Regions from separate parts of the Pseudomonas sp. LjRoot277 genome, predicted to be linked through region 3. Evidence: predicted binding sites of a transcription regulator. Region 3 holds the regulator's gene; each other region holds the start of a gene.

What was found. The regulator FliA, encoded in region 3, starts transcription of late flagellar genes. The targets are predictions, from matches to a motif close to CTAAAGTTTNNNNNNNNNNNGCCGNTAA.
Region 1: motA (flagellar motor stator protein MotA) is a predicted target of FliA. The motif match lies at 2,017-2,044, and genes of this name have one in related genera.
Region 2: ACSQ87_RS24920 (methyl-accepting chemotaxis protein) is a predicted target of FliA. The motif match lies at 2,210-2,237, and genes of this name have one in related genera.
Region 4: ACSQ87_RS01520 (methyl-accepting chemotaxis protein) is a predicted target of FliA. The motif match lies at 2,336-2,363, and genes of this name have one in related genera.

Annotation. Positions count from the first base shown of each region.
Region 1 is NZ_CAXURI020000001.1:6,253,181-6,257,393, forward strand. Features, by position in the region: gene motB (flagellar motor protein MotB) at 65-1,093, opposite strand; gene motA (flagellar motor stator protein MotA) at 1,097-1,948, opposite strand; gene ACSQ87_RS29030 (HDOD domain-containing protein) at 2,115-3,653, shown strand; gene ACSQ87_RS29035 (rhodanese-like domain-containing protein) at 3,696-4,213, shown strand, end outside.
Region 2 is NZ_CAXURI020000001.1:5,316,785-5,320,997, forward strand. Features, by position in the region: gene ACSQ87_RS24915 (hypothetical protein) at 1-360, opposite strand, end outside; gene ACSQ87_RS24920 (methyl-accepting chemotaxis protein) at 473-2,095, opposite strand; gene ACSQ87_RS24925 (transporter) at 2,562-3,584, shown strand; gene ACSQ87_RS24930 (inorganic phosphate transporter) at 3,838-4,213, shown strand, end outside.
Region 3 is NZ_CAXURI020000001.1:1,868,262-1,872,474, reverse strand. Features, by position in the region: gene ACSQ87_RS08915 (protein phosphatase CheZ) at 1-778, opposite strand, end outside; gene ACSQ87_RS08910 (chemotaxis response regulator CheY) at 809-1,180, opposite strand; gene fliA (RNA polymerase sigma factor FliA) at 1,348-2,088, opposite strand; gene fleN (flagellar synthesis regulator FleN) at 2,085-2,915, opposite strand; gene flhF (flagellar biosynthesis protein FlhF) at 3,032-4,213, opposite strand, start outside.
Region 4 is NZ_CAXURI020000001.1:318,376-322,588, reverse strand. Features, by position in the region: gene ACSQ87_RS01525 (vWA domain-containing protein) at 1-110, shown strand, start outside; gene ACSQ87_RS01520 (methyl-accepting chemotaxis protein) at 254-2,230, opposite strand; gene ACSQ87_RS01515 (LysR substrate-binding domain-containing protein) at 2,414-3,334, opposite strand; gene ACSQ87_RS01510 (NorM family multidrug efflux MATE transporter) at 3,494-4,213, shown strand, end outside.

The DNA of each region.
Region 1 (4,213 bases), 4.4 Mb from region 3:
GCCGCCACCAACGTACAAACGACAGGCACAAAAAAGCCGACATCGCTGTCGGCTTTTTTGCGGGTCACTGCTTCGGCGGTTCCGCCGGCTTCGGCGCCGGGTTGTCGAACAGGTTCAAACGCTCGCGAAGCTCATGCGCCGGCAACGGTTCTTTATCCGCCGGCAACGCATTCGGGTCGGCTGGCGTGACGGGCACTTCGCCCGGGCCGCCCTGCCCTTGCGCCGGCTCTGGAGCCGGTTCCGTACCTTGCGAACCTTCGATGGCACGCTGGGCTTTCTTGGTCAGTACCACGATGTCGATACGGCGGTTGACCGGATTGAACGGGTGCTCGCGATCGAACAGTGCTGACGAGGCATAACCGACGACACGCGCCACCTGCGCATCCGGATAGCTGCCGGCAACCAGCGCACGACGTGCCGCGTTGGCACGGTTGGCCGAGAGCTCCCAGTTACCAAAGTCACCGGTGCCCGTGTACGGCTTGGCATCGGTGTGGCCGCTGATGCTGATCTTGTTCGGCACCGCTTTAATGGTGTCGGCCATGGCCAGCAGGATGTCTTCGAAGTACGGCTTCAGACGAGCACTGCCGGAGTCGAACATCGGCCGGTTTTCGGCGTCCACGATCTGGATGCGCAAACCGTCCGGCGTGATTTCGAAACTGATCTGGTCTTTGAATTTCTTCAGCTGCGGGTTCTCTTCAACCTTGGTCTGCAGTTCTTGCAGCAACAACTCGAGACGTTCCTTCTCGACCTGCTCGGCCATGCCTTCAACCTGCTCGGCATCGATGGTCACCTTGTCGGGCTGCGGCTGAGATTTCACCTCGGGGTTGAGGGTGTTCTCCGGCGCCAGGGTCGGTGTGCCGCCCAGGTCGATGATGTACGGCGTGCCGCTTTCGGAAAAGCCGACCGGGTCCTTGAAGTAACCGGCGATGGCGATCTTCTGTTCAGGCGTTGCGGTGGACAGCAGCCACAGCACCAGGAAGAACGCCATCATCGCCGTCGCGAAGTCCGCGAAGGCGATTTTCCAGGCGCCCCCGTGATGCCCACCGGCGATGCGCTTGACGCGCTTGATGATTATCGGCTGGTTATTTTCCATGACTTAACGACCGCGAACCGCTTGTTCCAGCTCAGCGAAGCTAGGACGGTGCGCCGGGTACAGAACCTTACGGCCGAACTCTACCGCCAGCGATGGCGGCATGCCGGAAGCGGAAGCCACCAGCGAGGCCTTGATGGCTTCGTAGACGTTGAGTTCTTCCTTGGCATCGTGGGCCAGGGAATGGGCCAGCGGACCGAAGAAACCGTACGCCGCGAGAATACCGAAGAAGGTACCGACCAGCGCCGCACCCACGTGCAGGCCGATGGATTTCTGATCGCCTTCACCCAGGGAAGCCATGGTCACCACAATACCGAGTACCGCCGCGACGATACCGAAACCGGGCATGGCGTCGGCAATACCGTTCACCGCATGGGACGGATGCTCGAGGTCTTCCTTGAGGCTGTAAAGCTCCATGTCGAACAGGCCTTCAAGCTCATGGGGAGCCATGTTGCCGGAGGACATGATGCGCAGGTAATCGCAGATGAATGCAGTCATGCGTTCGTCTTTGAGCACAGCCGGGTACTTGGCGAAAATCGGGCTCGCAGCGGCATCTTCAATGTCGCCTTCGATCGCCATCATGCCTTCGCGGCGGCTCTTGTTGAGGATCTCGTAGATCAGGCCCAGCACTTCCAGATAGAACGTGTGGTTGAAACGCGAACTGAACATGCCCAAGGATTTCTTGAGCACGTGCAGGGTCATGTAACCGGGGTTGGCCTGCAGAAATGCACCGAGTGCCGCACCACCAATAATCATCACCTCGAAGGGCTGAATCAGGGCGGCAATTTTGCCGTGGGAGAGCACGTATCCGCCGAGCACGCTCGCGAATACGACGATGATGCCGATAATTTTAGCCATAGGTAGGAGAGCACTTACTGAGTCGGGTTCAAGGTCATATTCGGAAGTTAAAAAATCTCTTCTTCTACTTATCGGCAAAACTGCGCCAGACTATAGCCAGTTCAGGCGAAAAGCCAATTTGGCCCGCTCCGGGCATAGGTAATGCAGACGATGATCGCGTCCAACCATGGCTAACGAAACGAACGTTCCAACTCCAAAACCAACCACTCTCGAAGGCTGGGTAAAGCTTCTCGATGGCGTGCGCTTGCCCGTTCCGCAAGCCAGTCATGACCGTGTCTGCAAGGCCATCGCCAACAGTCGCAGCTCCCTGCGCGATATCGCCGAACTGATACAGGACAGCCCCGCGCTGGCGCTGAGCGTGATTCGCGAAGCCAATCGTCACACCCATGGCAGCATGACCGAGCCTGCGGAAAACCTTGAGGTGGCGATCAATCGCCTCGGTTTGAAGCGCACCGAAGAACTGCTCGCCCGCCTGCCCGCCGAACCTCAGTTAGAAATTCCGATCGCCCTGCGTCAGCTGCAACTGATCAGCCAGCACGCGACCCAACAGGCCAACGGTTTTTTCGCCAGTCGCCTGGCGCGGCTGTGGCAAGACATCCATTGGGGCAGCCTGCTGTTTCTCTCGCCGCTCTGGCCGATGGCGTTGACCCATCCGCAGTTGCTCGAAGAGTGGGAGCTGCGGGTCATCCATAAAGGCGAGTCGGCGCGCAAAGTCGAAAAGCAGTTGTTCGGCGTACGCCTACTGGATATCTGCCTGGCGCTCGTGGACATCTGGCGCCTGCCGATCTGGGTGCAGCAGGGTTATCGGCTGCTGCTCAACGAGCAGCGTGAGCTGGTGAAAGTCCTGCGCATCGCGCGCGACAGCGATCATCCATTGCGCCAGCAGAACCGCCTCGATGACGATCCGACCCTGCGCCGCTGGCTCAATCAACCGGCCAATACGGTGCTGCTGGCCAACGGTCTGGCGCTGTCGGCGCAACAGGCCTGGGACAGTCCGCACAGCGAACGCTGGCAGTATCTGACCAGCCTTTACCTGCAAATGCCGATGGACGAAGTGCAGCAGCAGTTGCACCAACAGGCCGCCAACAGCGCCCGTCATCATGCGATGCCAGACCTTTGGCACCCGGCCGTTTCACTGATCTGGCCGTGGGGCATGAACCGCGTGCACGCAGGCTTGCTGCCGGCCCCGGCACCGACTGCCGAAGACCTGGCGAAATGGCGCAGACAATGTGCAGAGTTGCTGGTCGAGCCGAGTCGCTTCACCAATGCCATGCACTTGACCACGTCTGCCCGGGACGCTTTGGTTGCGTGCGGCATGCGTCGGGTGATGATCCTGATGGCCGACCGCACCCATGACAATCTGCGAGTGCACCAGACGGCCGGACTGCCAAAAGAAGTGGCCGGTCTGAACTTCGTCGTCAGCCAGAGCACCGTGCTGCAACGCCTGCTCTCGCAGCAGGCCCAGGTACGCCTGACGCCGGCCAACAACGCGCAATTTTCGGCCCTGTTACCGGCCAGCCTGCGCTCACAGTTCGGCGGCGAACACTTGCTGTTGCGCTCACTGGTCAATAATGGTCGGGTGATCATGATTGTGGTGGCGGATCAGGGCGGCGGGCCGTTCTCGGAAATCACCGTGCAAGCCTTCGGCAAAACCGCGCAGTGCATCGAGAAAGCCCTGCACAGCTTTAGTCACCGCGGCCAATGACGCTGCTATACAATCCTCCCCTTTGTGTTCTGGAGACCTCACATGTCTGAATTCTCTGGCTTGCCGCTGGTCATCGAGCCGAGCGACTTGCTCGCCCGTCTCGACTCCCGCGAACTGATTCTGGTGGACCTGACCAGCAGCGCCCGCTATGCCGAAGGGCATATCCCCGGTGCGCGTTTTGTCGATCCGAAACGCACGCAACTCGGTCAGGCGCCTGCGCCGGGCCTGATGCCGTCGCAAGCGGCACTCGAAACGTTGTTCGGTGAGCTGGGACACAACCCCGATGCGGTCTACGTGGTCTATGACGACGAAGGCGGCGGTTGGGCCGGGCGCTTTATCTGGCTACTGGATGTCATCGGCCACAGCAAGTACCACTATGTCGACGGCGGCCTGAAAGCCTGGCTGGCAGAAGGTTTGCCCATGTCGATCCAGATCCCGGCAGCGGTCGGCGGCCCGGTTGCGTTGACCTTGCACGACGAACCCACTGCCACCCGCGAGTACCTGCAAAGCCGTCTAGGTGCCGCCGACCTGGCGATCTGGGACGCACGTGGGCCTCTGGA
Region 2 (4,213 bases), 3.4 Mb from region 3:
CGTCTGCAACGAACCCGAAGTCGTCGCAATCTGCGACTGAGCCGCCGCGACGTCCGCCGCTTTGGCTTCGGCGCTTTCCTGTTTGGCCTGGGCCGCTTGCAGTTGCTGCTGTTGTTCCTGCAATTGCTTTTGCAGCTCGGCGATCTGCTTGCGCAGCTCTTTCACCGTATCGGATTCTTCGCTGCTGCTGGAGCTGCTGCCGCTCGCCGCGGGGGCGCCACCGGCGGATACCTTGGTGGTGTCGCTGGACGCCTCAGCGGTTGCCGTGACTGAGGTGTCTTCGGTGCTGTCGCTGACGGCAGTCTTGTTCGAAGCAGTCGTAGCCGTCGGGGTGATCGAAACGGAAGTGATGCTGACCATGGCGGTTTTCCATTGGGTTTATGGGATTACCGTGATCATCGACATCGACACTGCGGACTTGAGATCGACTGTGTACCGACTCGGTAAGCAAACCGGTACACAGCCCTTCCCGTTACGCGCTTAGACGTGCCGTCACTTCATTCAACTGCCCCGACAACCCGTGCAGGTTGTGGCTGGCCGCTTCGGTGCGCTGCACGTTGTCCAGATTGGTGCTGGCGATGCTGGTGATTTCGGTGAGGTTGCGCGAGATGTCTTCGGCCACCGACGTCTGCTCTTCCGCGGCGGTGGCGATCTGGCGGTTCATGTCGCGAATGGCTTCCACGGCAAGGGTGATGCGCTCCAGCATGGCGCCGGCCTGAGTCACTTGCTCGACACTTTCCTCACTGCGCGACTGACCGCTTTCAATCGCCTGAGCGGCGTCCACCGCACCGGTTTGCACAGTTTGAATGATCTGGTTGATCTCGATGATCGACGCCGCCGTGCGCTGGGCCAGACTGCGGACTTCATCGGCCACCACCGCAAAACCGCGCCCGGCTTCACCGGCGCGGGCCGCTTCGATGGCGGCGTTGAGCGCCAGCAGATTGGTCTGCTCGGCGATGCCGCGAATCACTTCCAGCACCTTGCCGATGCGCCCGCTGTCGGTTTCCAGACGACGGATGACCGTGGCGGTATTGGCGATTTCGCCGCGCATTTGGGTGATGGTGTGAATGGTGCCCTGCATGACCTTTTCGCCCTGCTGGGCGGACTGGTCGGCATCGTCGGCGGCACGTGCCGCATCGGCTGCGTGACGCGCGACTTCTTGCGCGGTAGCGGACATTTCGTTCATTGCCGTGGCCACCTGATCGGTGCGGTTGAACTGCTCGTTGGTGCCGCTGGCCATCAGGCTGGCGATGGAATTCAGCTCACCGCTGGCGCTGTCCAGATCCTGGGCGCTGCGCTGCAAACGGTTGAAGGTTTCGGCAAGAAAATCGCGCAGGGTATTGGCGGCCGTCGCCAGTTTGCCCAGCTCGTCCTGACGGGTGCTGGCCACGCGTTCGGCGAAACGACCCTGGCTGAGTTGCGCCACGTACTCGATCAGTTTGCGAATCGGCTCGACCAGGTTGCGGTTGACCAGCCACAGGCTCAGCAACCCGATCAACAGACCCGAGACGAGCATCACAATGATCCCCAGCAACACGGTGCGGTCAGCGTCGGCGCTGATCAGCTTCGATTGCTCGGCACCCTGCTTGCGCAGTTCGCTGACCAACTCACTCATCTGATCGCTGGTCGCGCGGTCCACTCCTTTGACCGCCGTGTCGCCAGCCGTTGGGTCAGCGCCTGCCGCCACGTAGGCGTCACGGCCCTTCTGATAGGCCGCGCCCAACAGACGATGTTCGTCCCGCAGGCGTTCGATGCGAGTCTTGAGTGACGGCTCGATACCCTTCTGTCCGGCCAGTTCACCGAGGATGCCCTGCACGTCGCGCTGGCGGTCTTCGAATTGCTTCCAGTATTTGTCCAGATCCGCAGGCTGCTTGCCGCGTAGCAGAACGTTTTTCCACTCCTGTACCTGCACCTTGAATTGCAGGTTGGCTTCATCGATCAATTGCGAGGTGTGCAGTGGGCCTTCGATCAGATTCGCGTAGTTCTGAACACCGCTGGACAGAAAGTGAAAGCAGGCCAGGGCGATCAGCAACATGGCCAACAGGCTGCCGCTCAACAAGGCAAGGATTTGTGATCTCAGGGATTTTTGCAGCATCGAGTGATACTCATGACAGGGATGAGGCACGCCGCAACAAGGCGTGAAAGGTGTCCGGACATCCCTGTCTGCGACCTTGATTCGTGGCCAAAGCCGTGCAAGTTAACGTCAGCGTAATCGGCGCCCCAGAGCGGTTCTTGAATGAATTCCGACCATCGGTACGGCCACTATTTTGCCGCTATCCAACTGTCACAAAGCCGTCAAAAACCCTTGCGATGATGTGGCTCAAGTGAACCTGCAAAACCCGCCATAACGCGATCTGTAGCAGCTGGCGAAGCCTGCGTTCGGCTGCGTAGCAGTCGTGAAATCAGACGATGCGGTGTTTCAGAAAAACCTCGCACTCAGGTTTACGACTGCTGCGCAGCCGAACGCAGCCTCGCAAGCTCGACAGCTGCTACAGAACCGAACGCAGGCTTCGCCAGCTGCTACACAAAGCGACCGACCGCACCTCCTTCAGCGAGACTCCATGAACCACAGCATCGACCAAAGTCATCGCGACACGGACCTGTTCGGTCTGCTGTACGGTTTCAGTTTTCGCCCCGGCGAGCGCGGCCGGGAGCTCGATTCGGCCAAGGCGTTGCAGTGCCTGCAACAACCCGGCGACAACGACGAATTTCTCTGGCTGCACCTGAACCTGGCTCATGCGGCGTGCGAGCGCTGGATGAAAAGCCATCTGGAATTGCCCGACGAATTTTTCGAAGCGCTGCATGAAGGTTCGCGCTCGACGCGCATCGAGCATGTGGATTCGGCGTTGCTGGCGGTGGTCAACGACGTGGTGTTCAACCTCAGCAGCATGGTCTCCTCGGATGTCTCAACGCTGTGGGTCTGCGCCCGCAGTCGGCTGATCGTCAGCGCACGCCTGCAACCGCTGCACTCGGTGGACAAACTGCGCTCGTCGGTGAAGGCCGGTGAATGCTTTCGTTCACCGCTGGAATTGCTGGTGCATCTGCTGCGCGATCAGGGCGAAGTGCTGACCCAGATCGTGCGCAAGACCAGCCTCAGTGTCGATCAGATCGAAGATGAGTTGTTGTCCTCGCGGCTGTCGACCAACCGGGCTGAGTTGGGTGCCAACCGACGGGTGCTGGTGCGCCTGCAACGCTTGTTGGCGCTGGAACCAGGCTCGTTGCTGCGCCTGCTCAATCGCCCGCCGCAGTGGTTGCAGAAGGAAGACGTCAAGGAGCTGCGCAAGTCCACCGAGGAGTTCGCGCTGATCATCAACGACCTCACGGCGCTGGGCGAACGGATCAAGCTGTTGCAGGAAGAAATCGCCGCCAACCTCAACGAACAGAGCAACCGCACGCTGTTCACCCTGACCGTGGTGACGGTGCTTGCGTTGCCGATCAACATCATCGCCGGGTTCTTTGGCATGAACGTCGGTGGGGTGCCGCTTTCCGGCGACCCGGAAGGGTTTTGGATTCTGGTGGCATTGGTCGCGACGTTTACCGTGATCGCCGGGCGTTGGGCGTTTCGTAAGCGTCAGGATTATTGAGAGCGGCTTACATCCCTTCGCGAGCAAGCCCGCTCCCACACTAGATCACTGCCGGGCACAAAATCTGCGCTCACTGAAGTTCAGTGTGGGAGCGGGCTTGCTCGCGAAGACGGCAGCACAGTCACCATCCAAGTCCGAGACGGATCAGATCAACGGATTCACAAAAAACCCAAACCCTGACCTAGGGCAGTCTCTCTGTAACATTCAGCAACGATCATGGGCGACACTCCTTCTCCCCTCAGGATTGTCCGTCATGGCTACTCCTTCCTTCACCGCCGCCCAGGCGCCCGCCAATAGCGCCAAACCGCAACTCGATAAAAAGCCCGGCCTGCTGACCATCGTGATTTTCTTCGCTGTGCTGGGCAGCGGGCTGTTGTTCACCGCCTACAGCCTGATGCACGACATGAACGAACTCGGCACCGTGGTGACCACCTGGACCCCGTTTCTACTGTTGGGCGTGGCGCTGCTGATTGCCCTCGGCTTTGAATTCGTCAACGGTTTCCACGACACCGCCAACGCCGTGGCCACGGTGATTTACACCAACTCCTTGCCGCCGAATTTCGCGGTGGCCTGGTCCGGGTTCTTCAACTTCCTCGGGGTGCTGCTGTCCAGCGGCGCCGTGGCGTTCG
Region 3 (4,213 bases):
GACTGGATAGCAAATCGTCCACATCGTCCTGACCGGACACAACGTCTTCTCTTTTATCGGCATGAATCTGCGGACCTTCACCCTGAGAGAGATGTTTTTGCGGATCTTTTTCTGCAAGCATCGCTTCACGGTCATGTTCGATGCCCGCAAAGCGGTCCACATGACTGGCCATAAGCACGAGCTTGAGCAGGTTGCTTTCAACTTCGGTGACCAATTGGGTCACACGCTTGATCACCTGACCGGTGAGGTCCTGGTAATCCTGAGCGAGCAGAATGTCGTTGAGGTTGCTCGACACAACGCGATTGTCTTCGCTGCTGCGTGTCAGGAAACCGTCGACTCGCCGGGCCAGCTCGCGGAACTCTTCAGCCCCGACTTCGCGGCGCATGAACCGTCCCCAGTCGTTGCTCAAGGCCTGGGCTTCGTTGCTCAGGCCGTTGACCAGCGGCGTGGCGTTTTCCACCAGGTCCATGGTGCGGTTGGCAGCCGCCTCGGTCAGCTTGACCACATAACCCAGACGCTCGGTGGCATCCGTGATCTGCGAGACTTCCTCGGCTTGCGGCATGTGCGGGTCAATCTGGAAATTGACGATCGCGCTATGCAGCTCGCGAGTGAGCTTGCCCACTTCCTGATACAGGCCACGGTCACGGGTCTGATTGAGCTCATGGATCAGTTGCACAGCGTCGCCGAACCTGCCTTTTTCAAGGCTTTCGACCAGTTCGACCGCGTGTTTTTTCAGAGTCGATTCGAAATCGCCCTGTGAAGACTCGTTATGCTCCATAGCTCCCCCGTGGCGCAGTGGCTTCGCACATCAACCGATGCGTTCGAAAATCTTCTCGATTTTTTCTTTTAACGCCTGGGCCGTGAAGGGCTTGACCACATAGCCGTTAACTCCGGCCTGGGCTGCCTCGATGATTTGCTCGCGCTTGGCTTCAGCGGTCACCATCAGCACCGGCAGGTGCTTGAGCTTTTCATCGGCACGCACGTGGCGCAGCAGGTCGATACCGGTCATGCCAGGCATGTTCCAGTCTGTTACCAGAAAGTCGATGCTGCCGCTGTTGAGAACCGGAATGGCAGTAGTGCCATCGTCGGCCTCGACCGTGTTGGTGAACCCAAGGTCACGCAACAGGTTTTTAATGATCCGCCGCATCGTTGAGAAGTCATCAACGATGAGGATTTTCATGTTCTTGTCCAATTCGACCTCCAAGCAGTCTTAAACGCGCCCAGCACCTGGACGCGCCATTTCAATCAATCCGGCAAAGCACTCAATGACTGTCTGGAGCACAACAGATCGGGACCGGTACGGTTCAACACCCCACCAGCCGCGTTCGCAGTGTCCCCACACTGCCTTCAGCGCGCTCGCCACTCCCCCAAACGCCCCCGCAAACGGGCCGCGCACTGGCTGTGTAACTGGCTGACCCGAGATTCGCTGACCCCCAGGACCTCACCGATTTCCTTGAGATTCAACTCTTCGTCGTAGTACAGCGCCAACACCAGTCGCTCACGCTCCGGCAAATTGGCAATCGCGTCCGCCAGCGCCGCCTGGAAGCGTTCATCTTCCAGATCGCGTGACGGCTCGAGATGAGCACTGGCGCCATCCTCGTGCAGCCCTTCGTGTTCGCCGTCCTGCAACAGATCGTCGAAACTGAATAACCGGCTGCCCAGGGTGTCGTTCAAAATCCCGTAATAATCGTCGAGACTCAATTGGAGTTCGGCCGCAACCTCGTGATCTTTAGCGTCACGACCGGTTTTAGCTTCAATCGAGCGAATGGCGTCGCTGACCATCCGGGTATTGCGGTGGACCGAACGTGGCGCCCAGTCCCCCTTGCGTACTTCATCGAGCATCGCGCCACGGATTCGAATGCCCGCGTACGTCTCGAAACTCGCGCCTTTGCTGGCGTCGTATTTGGTCGACACTTCAAGCAGGCCGATCATCCCGGCCTGGATCAGGTCTTCGACCTGGACACTGGCCGGCAGACGCGCCAGCAAGTGGTAGGCAATGCGTTTAACCAGTGGCGCGTAACGCTCGATCAGCTCGTACTGCGCGTCACGTGCCGAATTCTTGTAGAGGTTGTAGCCACTGGCTGTCATAGCACCGGTCCTGCGGTTTGTTGCACGAGGCGCTCGACGAAAAACTCCAGGTGCCCACGCGGGTTGGCAGGTAGCGGCCAGGTATCGACCTTCTGTGCAATGGCTTTGAACGCCAGTGAGCACTTGGACCGCGGGAAGGCTTCGTAGACGGCGCGCTGCTTCTGCACAGCCTTGCGCACACTTTCGTCGTAAGGCACCGCGCCGACGTATTGTAAGGCGACGTCAAGGAAGCGATCCGTGACCTTGGTCAACTTGGCGAACAGGTTGCGCCCTTCCTGCGGGCTCTGGGCCATGTTGGCCAGGACGCGGAAACGGTTCATGCCGTAATCGCGGTTCAGCAGTTTGATCAGTGCGTAGGCATCGGTGATCGAGGTCGGTTCGTCGCAGACCACCAGCAAGACTTCCTGCGCTGCGCGAACGAAACTGACTACCGAGTCCCCAATGCCCGCAGCGGTGTCGATCACTAGCACGTCGAGGTTGTCGCCGATATCGCTGAACGCCTGGATCAGGCCGGCGTGTTGGGCCGGACTTAAATGAACCATGCTCTGTGTGCCGGACGCGGCCGGGACGATGCGAATGCCGCCAGGGCCCTGCAACAGTACGTCGCGCAGCTCGCAGCGGCCTTCGATCACGTCGGCCAAAGTACGTTTGGGTGTCAGTCCCAGCAGGACGTCGACGTTCGCCAGCCCCAGATCAGCGTCCAGCAGCATGACGCGCCGGCCGAGCTCAGCTAGAGCCAGGGACAAGTTCACTGACACGTTAGTCTTCCCGACGCCACCTTTGCCGCCGGTCACCGCGATCACCTGTACGGGATGCATGCTGCCCATGAATTTTCTTTACCTTGTCTTACTTAGACGGAGGCCACATTACTGGCTGCGCGTTCAACAACTGAACAATGCATGGCAGACCATCGATGTAGGTACAAAAACTGTTCATTAATACCTCAGCCAACCTGCTTGGTCGGGCTGTGGTAAATATCAGCGAACATGTCAGCCATGGCTTCTTCGCTGGGTTCTTCTTGCATTTGCACGCTTACGGCGCGACTGACCAACTGATGACGACGCGGTAGATGCAAATCATCCGGAATCCGCGGGCCATCGGTCAGGTAGGCCACCGGCAATTCATGACTGATGGCCAGGCTCAACACCTCGCCCAGACTTGCCGTTTCATCCAGTTTAGTCAGGATGCAGCCAGCGAGCCCACAACGCTTGTAACTGTGATAAGCGGCCGTTAGAACCTGTTTCTGGCTGGTGGTTGCCAAAACCAGGTAATTTTTTGATTTGATGCCACGACCGGCCAGGCTTTCGAGCTGCATGCGCAGTGCCGGATCGCTGGCCTGAAGGCCCGCGGTATCGATCAGCACCACGCGTTTGCGCAGCAAAGGCTCCAGCGCCTGCACCAGCGATTGGCCCGGATCGACATGCGTCACCGACACATTGAGGATCCGGCCCAACGTCTTGAGTTGTTCCTGAGCACCAATACGGTAGCTGTCCATGCTGACCAGCGCGATATTTTGCGCGCCGTACTTGAGCACGTAACGGGCCGCGAGTTTGGCCAGGGTGGTGGTCTTGCCCATGCCGGCAGGGCCGACCATGGCAATCACGCCGCCCTCTTCCAGAGGCTCGACTTCCGGTGTGGCGATCATCCGCGCCAGATGTGCCAGCAACATGCGCCAGGCCTGACGAGGTTCTTCAATATCGGTAATCAGCGCCAGCAAATCGCGCGACAACGGGCCGGACAGGCCGATGCGTTGCAGGCGACGCCAAAGATTGGCCTGGGCCGGACGGCTGCCTTGCAGCTGATTCCAGGCCAGGGAGCCGAGTTGCACTTCCATCAGTTCGCGCAGGCTGTTGAGTTCGAAACGCATCGAGTCGAACGCCCGTGGGTCGACGCCACCGGAGGCAGGTGCCGCAGCGGGTGCAGGACGACGGGGTTCGGTGTAGGTCGGCTCGATCAGCGGCTCGGCGGCGGTCAGTGGCAGGCCGGCGAATAACTGGCGATTGGTGGACTTGTCGCTCTCGCCATCGCTGCGCAGGCTCAGTTCGGCCTGGGCGGTGACGATCCGCGATTGGGTCTTGCGCAGCTCGTCTTCGAGTTCCATGTTCGGAACGCGCGGAGCCAGCGC
Region 4 (4,213 bases), 1.5 Mb from region 3:
TCGCCGAAAACACCGGTGGCAGGGTTTACAACAGCACCAATGCGGCTGAATTGGCCAAACAGTTGAAACTGGCGAGCAAGGAAGTATCGAGCAATGCCAAGTGTGACTAGCTTGGGGGCAGATCCTGAATTGAGGTGACCCCATCGCGAGCAAGCCCGCTCCCACATTAGATCGGTGGTGAACACAAAATTTGTGATCACTGGAGATCAAATGTGGGAGCGGGCTTGCTCGCGAAAGCTATTTCAAAGGCGCCTCAACGAAACCGGTCAACCTCGTGACGCAAGTCCGCCGCGAGCTTCTCCAGCTCTTTGGCCGTCACCGCCAGATTGGATACCACTTCACGCTGCTCACTGTTCGCCAGAGCAATGCTTTGCAGGTTGCTGCTGAGCAAGGTGGCGGTACTGCTCTGCTCCTGAGTCGCGGTGGTGATCGCCGCGAATTGCTGACCGGCAGAACGACTTTGCTCATCGATCCGTGCCAGGGCACTGGCGACGTTGGCGTTGCGCGACAGGCCTTCCTGCATCAATACGTTGCCCTGCTCCATGGTGCTAATGGCGTTACCGGTTTCCAGCTGAATGCTCTGGATCATCCCGGAAATTTCATCTGTCGCCTGGCGGGTACGCGAAGCCAGGTTGCGAACTTCATCGGCCACGACCGCAAAACCACGACCCTGCTCGCCGGCACGAGCGGCTTCGATGGCGGCGTTGAGCGCCAGCAGGTTGGTTTGATCGGCAATCGAGGTAATCACACCGACAATGCCGCCGATTTCCTGGGAGCGCTGACCCAAGGTATTGATCACCGTCGCCGTGCTGTTCAGCGCGCCAGCGATTTGCTCCAGGGACGAGGACGCTTCGTCCATCGACGTACGACCGATCTGGGTTTGCTGTGCGTTTTCCTGGGCCAAACGCTGAGTACTGCCCATGTTGTCGGCGATGTTCAGGGACGTAGCGCTGAACTCTTCCACGGCGCCGGCCATGCTGGTGATTTCGCCCGACTGCTGCTCCATCCCTTCATAGGCGCCACCGGAAAGACCGGACAAGGCCTGGGCGCGGCTGTTGACCTCTTGCGAGGCCTTGCGGATGTGCTCGACCATGGTCGACAGCGCTTGGCTCATCTGGTTGAAGGCGCGGGCCAGCTGACCGATTTCGTCATTGCTCGATACGTTCAGACGCACGCTCAAATCACCGGCGCCCAAGGCTTCGGCCTGACGCACCAGATCACCCAGCGGCGCGAGTTTGCTGCGCAACAGCCAGACGGCCGAACCCACAGCGATCAACATTGCCAGCAGACTGCCAATCGCCAATTGAATGCCGACACTCCAGGTCACGGCACGGATTTCAGTTTTCGGCATGCTCGCCACGACCGACCATGGGCCGCCTTCAAACGGTACGGCAATGCTGTAGAAATCTTCGGACTTGTCACTCCAGAACTCGCCCGTGCCCGGCGTCTTCGCCAAGCCAACGATGGTCGGAGCCGCCTGATCCAGCGCTTGTACGCCCGCGATCGGCACCAGCCATTTGCTCTGTTCATCCAGCAGCGCCAGGGAACCGGTCTGGCCGATACGGAAACGCTTGAGGTTGGCGAACTGCGCGTTCTGCGCGTCGGTGTAGTCGAATCCTACGAACAGAACGGCAATCACCTTACCGCCGCTGTCACGTACGGGGGTGTACTGAGTCATGTAGGAGCGTTCGAACAGCAGGGCGCGACCGACGTAGGCCTGCCCCGCCATCAAGCGGGCATAGGCCGGGTTCGCGTGATCGAGCAGCGTGCCGATGGCCCGGCTGCCGTCCTGTTTGCTCAGGGACGTGCTGACCCGGATGAAGTCTTCGCCGCTACGCACAAACACCGTCGCAACGCCGGCGGTCATTTGCTTGAACTCGTCCACTTCCTTGAAATTGTTGTTCAGCACTTCGCTGCCCAGGTGCAGCCCCGGCGTCTGCGCGCCCGCTACCGCCACCGGTTCATCCGGGTGCACGCTCAAACCGGCGCTGAAGCGCTTCTCGAACAGACCGCTGAGGCGCTGCGTGCTTTCACGCAACGTGCCGTGAAAGGTGCTCAACTGATCGGCCAGCAACCGGGCTTCACTGGCCAGGTGCTCTTCGCGCGTGGCGAGGTTGGCGCTGTCCAGCGAACGCAGGGCGAACACGGTACTGCCGCTGATGACAATCGCCAGTATCACGGCAAGCGCAAAACCAAGCTGTGAGGCGATCCGGGCACGAGGTTGAGACATGACAGCTCCTGGCCGAGTGACCGGATCCTCCTTGATCTGGCTGCACACTCAGCAAAATTCTAATAATGGGAATTGCGTCGAACCTGCACGAAGGTTCCACCTGAATTTTCGGCGGAAAATCTGAATACTTGAGTAATTAGCCGGGATATGGCTCAAGGCCGCCATTGCGGCGGCTCTATCGATTCAGCCCAAGTGTTGAACGTCGGGCAATTCCATTGCTCGGGCTTCGCCTTGCAGGAAGTCGCTGAGCCTGCGCAAACGTTCACCACCGGGGCGAGTTTTCGGCCAAACCAGGTAATATTTCTCACCGCTGGCGACGGCCGTCGGCCACGGCAGACTCAGACGTCCCTGAGCCACATCTTCCGCCACCATCAGCAGATCGCCCATGGACACGCCATAACCTCGGGCGGCGGCGATCATGCCCAGTTCCAGCGTGTCGAACACCTGCCCGCCCTTGAGCGACACCTGATCCGCCAGTCCCATGCGTTCCAGCCAACTGCGCCAGTCGCGACGATCCGGTGTCGGGTGCAGCAGTTCGGCATTGGCCAACCGTGCGACATCCCACGGTTGATCCTGCAGAAGATTAGGTGCGCCGACTGGAATCAGCTCTTCCGGGAACAGGAAACTCGCCTCCCAGTCCGGCGGGAAATTTCCGTTGCTGAGAATGACAGCGCAGTCGAACGGTTCATGGTTGAAGTCCACCGAGTCGACGTCCATCCAGGCGCTGGTCAATTGCACCTCGTTGCCCGGTTGCAGGTGCCGAAAGCGGCTGAGCCGTGCCAGCAGCCAGCGCATGGTCAGGGTCGACGGCGCTTTCATGCGCAGGATGTCATCTTCGGCGCGCAAGGTATTGCAGGCCCGCTCCAGGGCGGTGAAGCCTTCTCGAATGCCGGGCAGGATCAGCCGCGCCGACTCGGTCAGTTGCAGATTGCGTCCGCTGCGGTGAAACAGCCGACAGGCAAAATGCTCTTCGAGCGTACGAATGTGCCGGCTGACCGCGCTTTGGGTGATCGACAGTTCTTCAGCAGCGCGGGTAAACGAACTGTGCCGCGCCGCCGCTTCGAATGCGCGCAGGGCATACAAGGGAGGAAGACGACGGGACATCGGGAAAGCTCCTATAGCGAGATTCGGTCACCCTAGCAGAAACTCTCCAGCATGAGTTTGAATCATGCAACCCATCCTTTTTATCCCTTTGTGCAAACCCCGTAGAGCGCCGAGAATCGACGCTTTCCTGTCCCTCTTTAATTATCGAGCGTGATGACCATGCAGCATCCAGCACGTACCGAACTCTGGGCCATCCTGCGGCTGTCGGGGCCGTTGATTGCCTCGCAGTTGGCGCACATGCTGATGGTCCTCACCGACACCTTGATGATGGCGCGCCTGAGTCCAGAGGCGCTGGCCGGTGGCGGTCTGGGCGCAGCGACTTACTCGTTCGTGTCGATTTTCTGCATTGGCGTGATCGCCGCGGTCGGCACCCTCGTGGCCATCCGTCAGGGAGCCGGCGACATCGTCGGCGCCACCAGGCTGACCCAGGCCGGGTTATGGCTGGCGTGGTTGATGGCGTTGGTGGCCGGGCTGCTGCTGTGGAACCTCAAACCGGTGTTGCTGCTGTTCGGCCAGACCGAAACCAATGTCCACGCGGCCGGTCAGTTCCTGCTGATCCTGCCGTTCGCCCTGCCCGGCTACCTGAGCTTCATGGCCCTGCGCGGCTTCACCAGCGCCATTGGCCGCGCGACGCCAGTGATGGTCATCAGCCTCAGCGGCACCGTGGCCAACTTCCTGCTGAATTACGCGTTGATAACCGGCATGTTCGGCCTGCCGAAACTGGGGCTGATGGGCATCGGGCTGGTCACCGCTGTTGTCGCCAACTGCATGGCGCTGGCGCTGGCCTGGCACATCCGTCGACATCCGGCCTACGACGCTTTTCCCTTGCGTCAGGGCCTGTCGCGACCTGACCGTCAATACCTCAAGGAACTGTGGCGC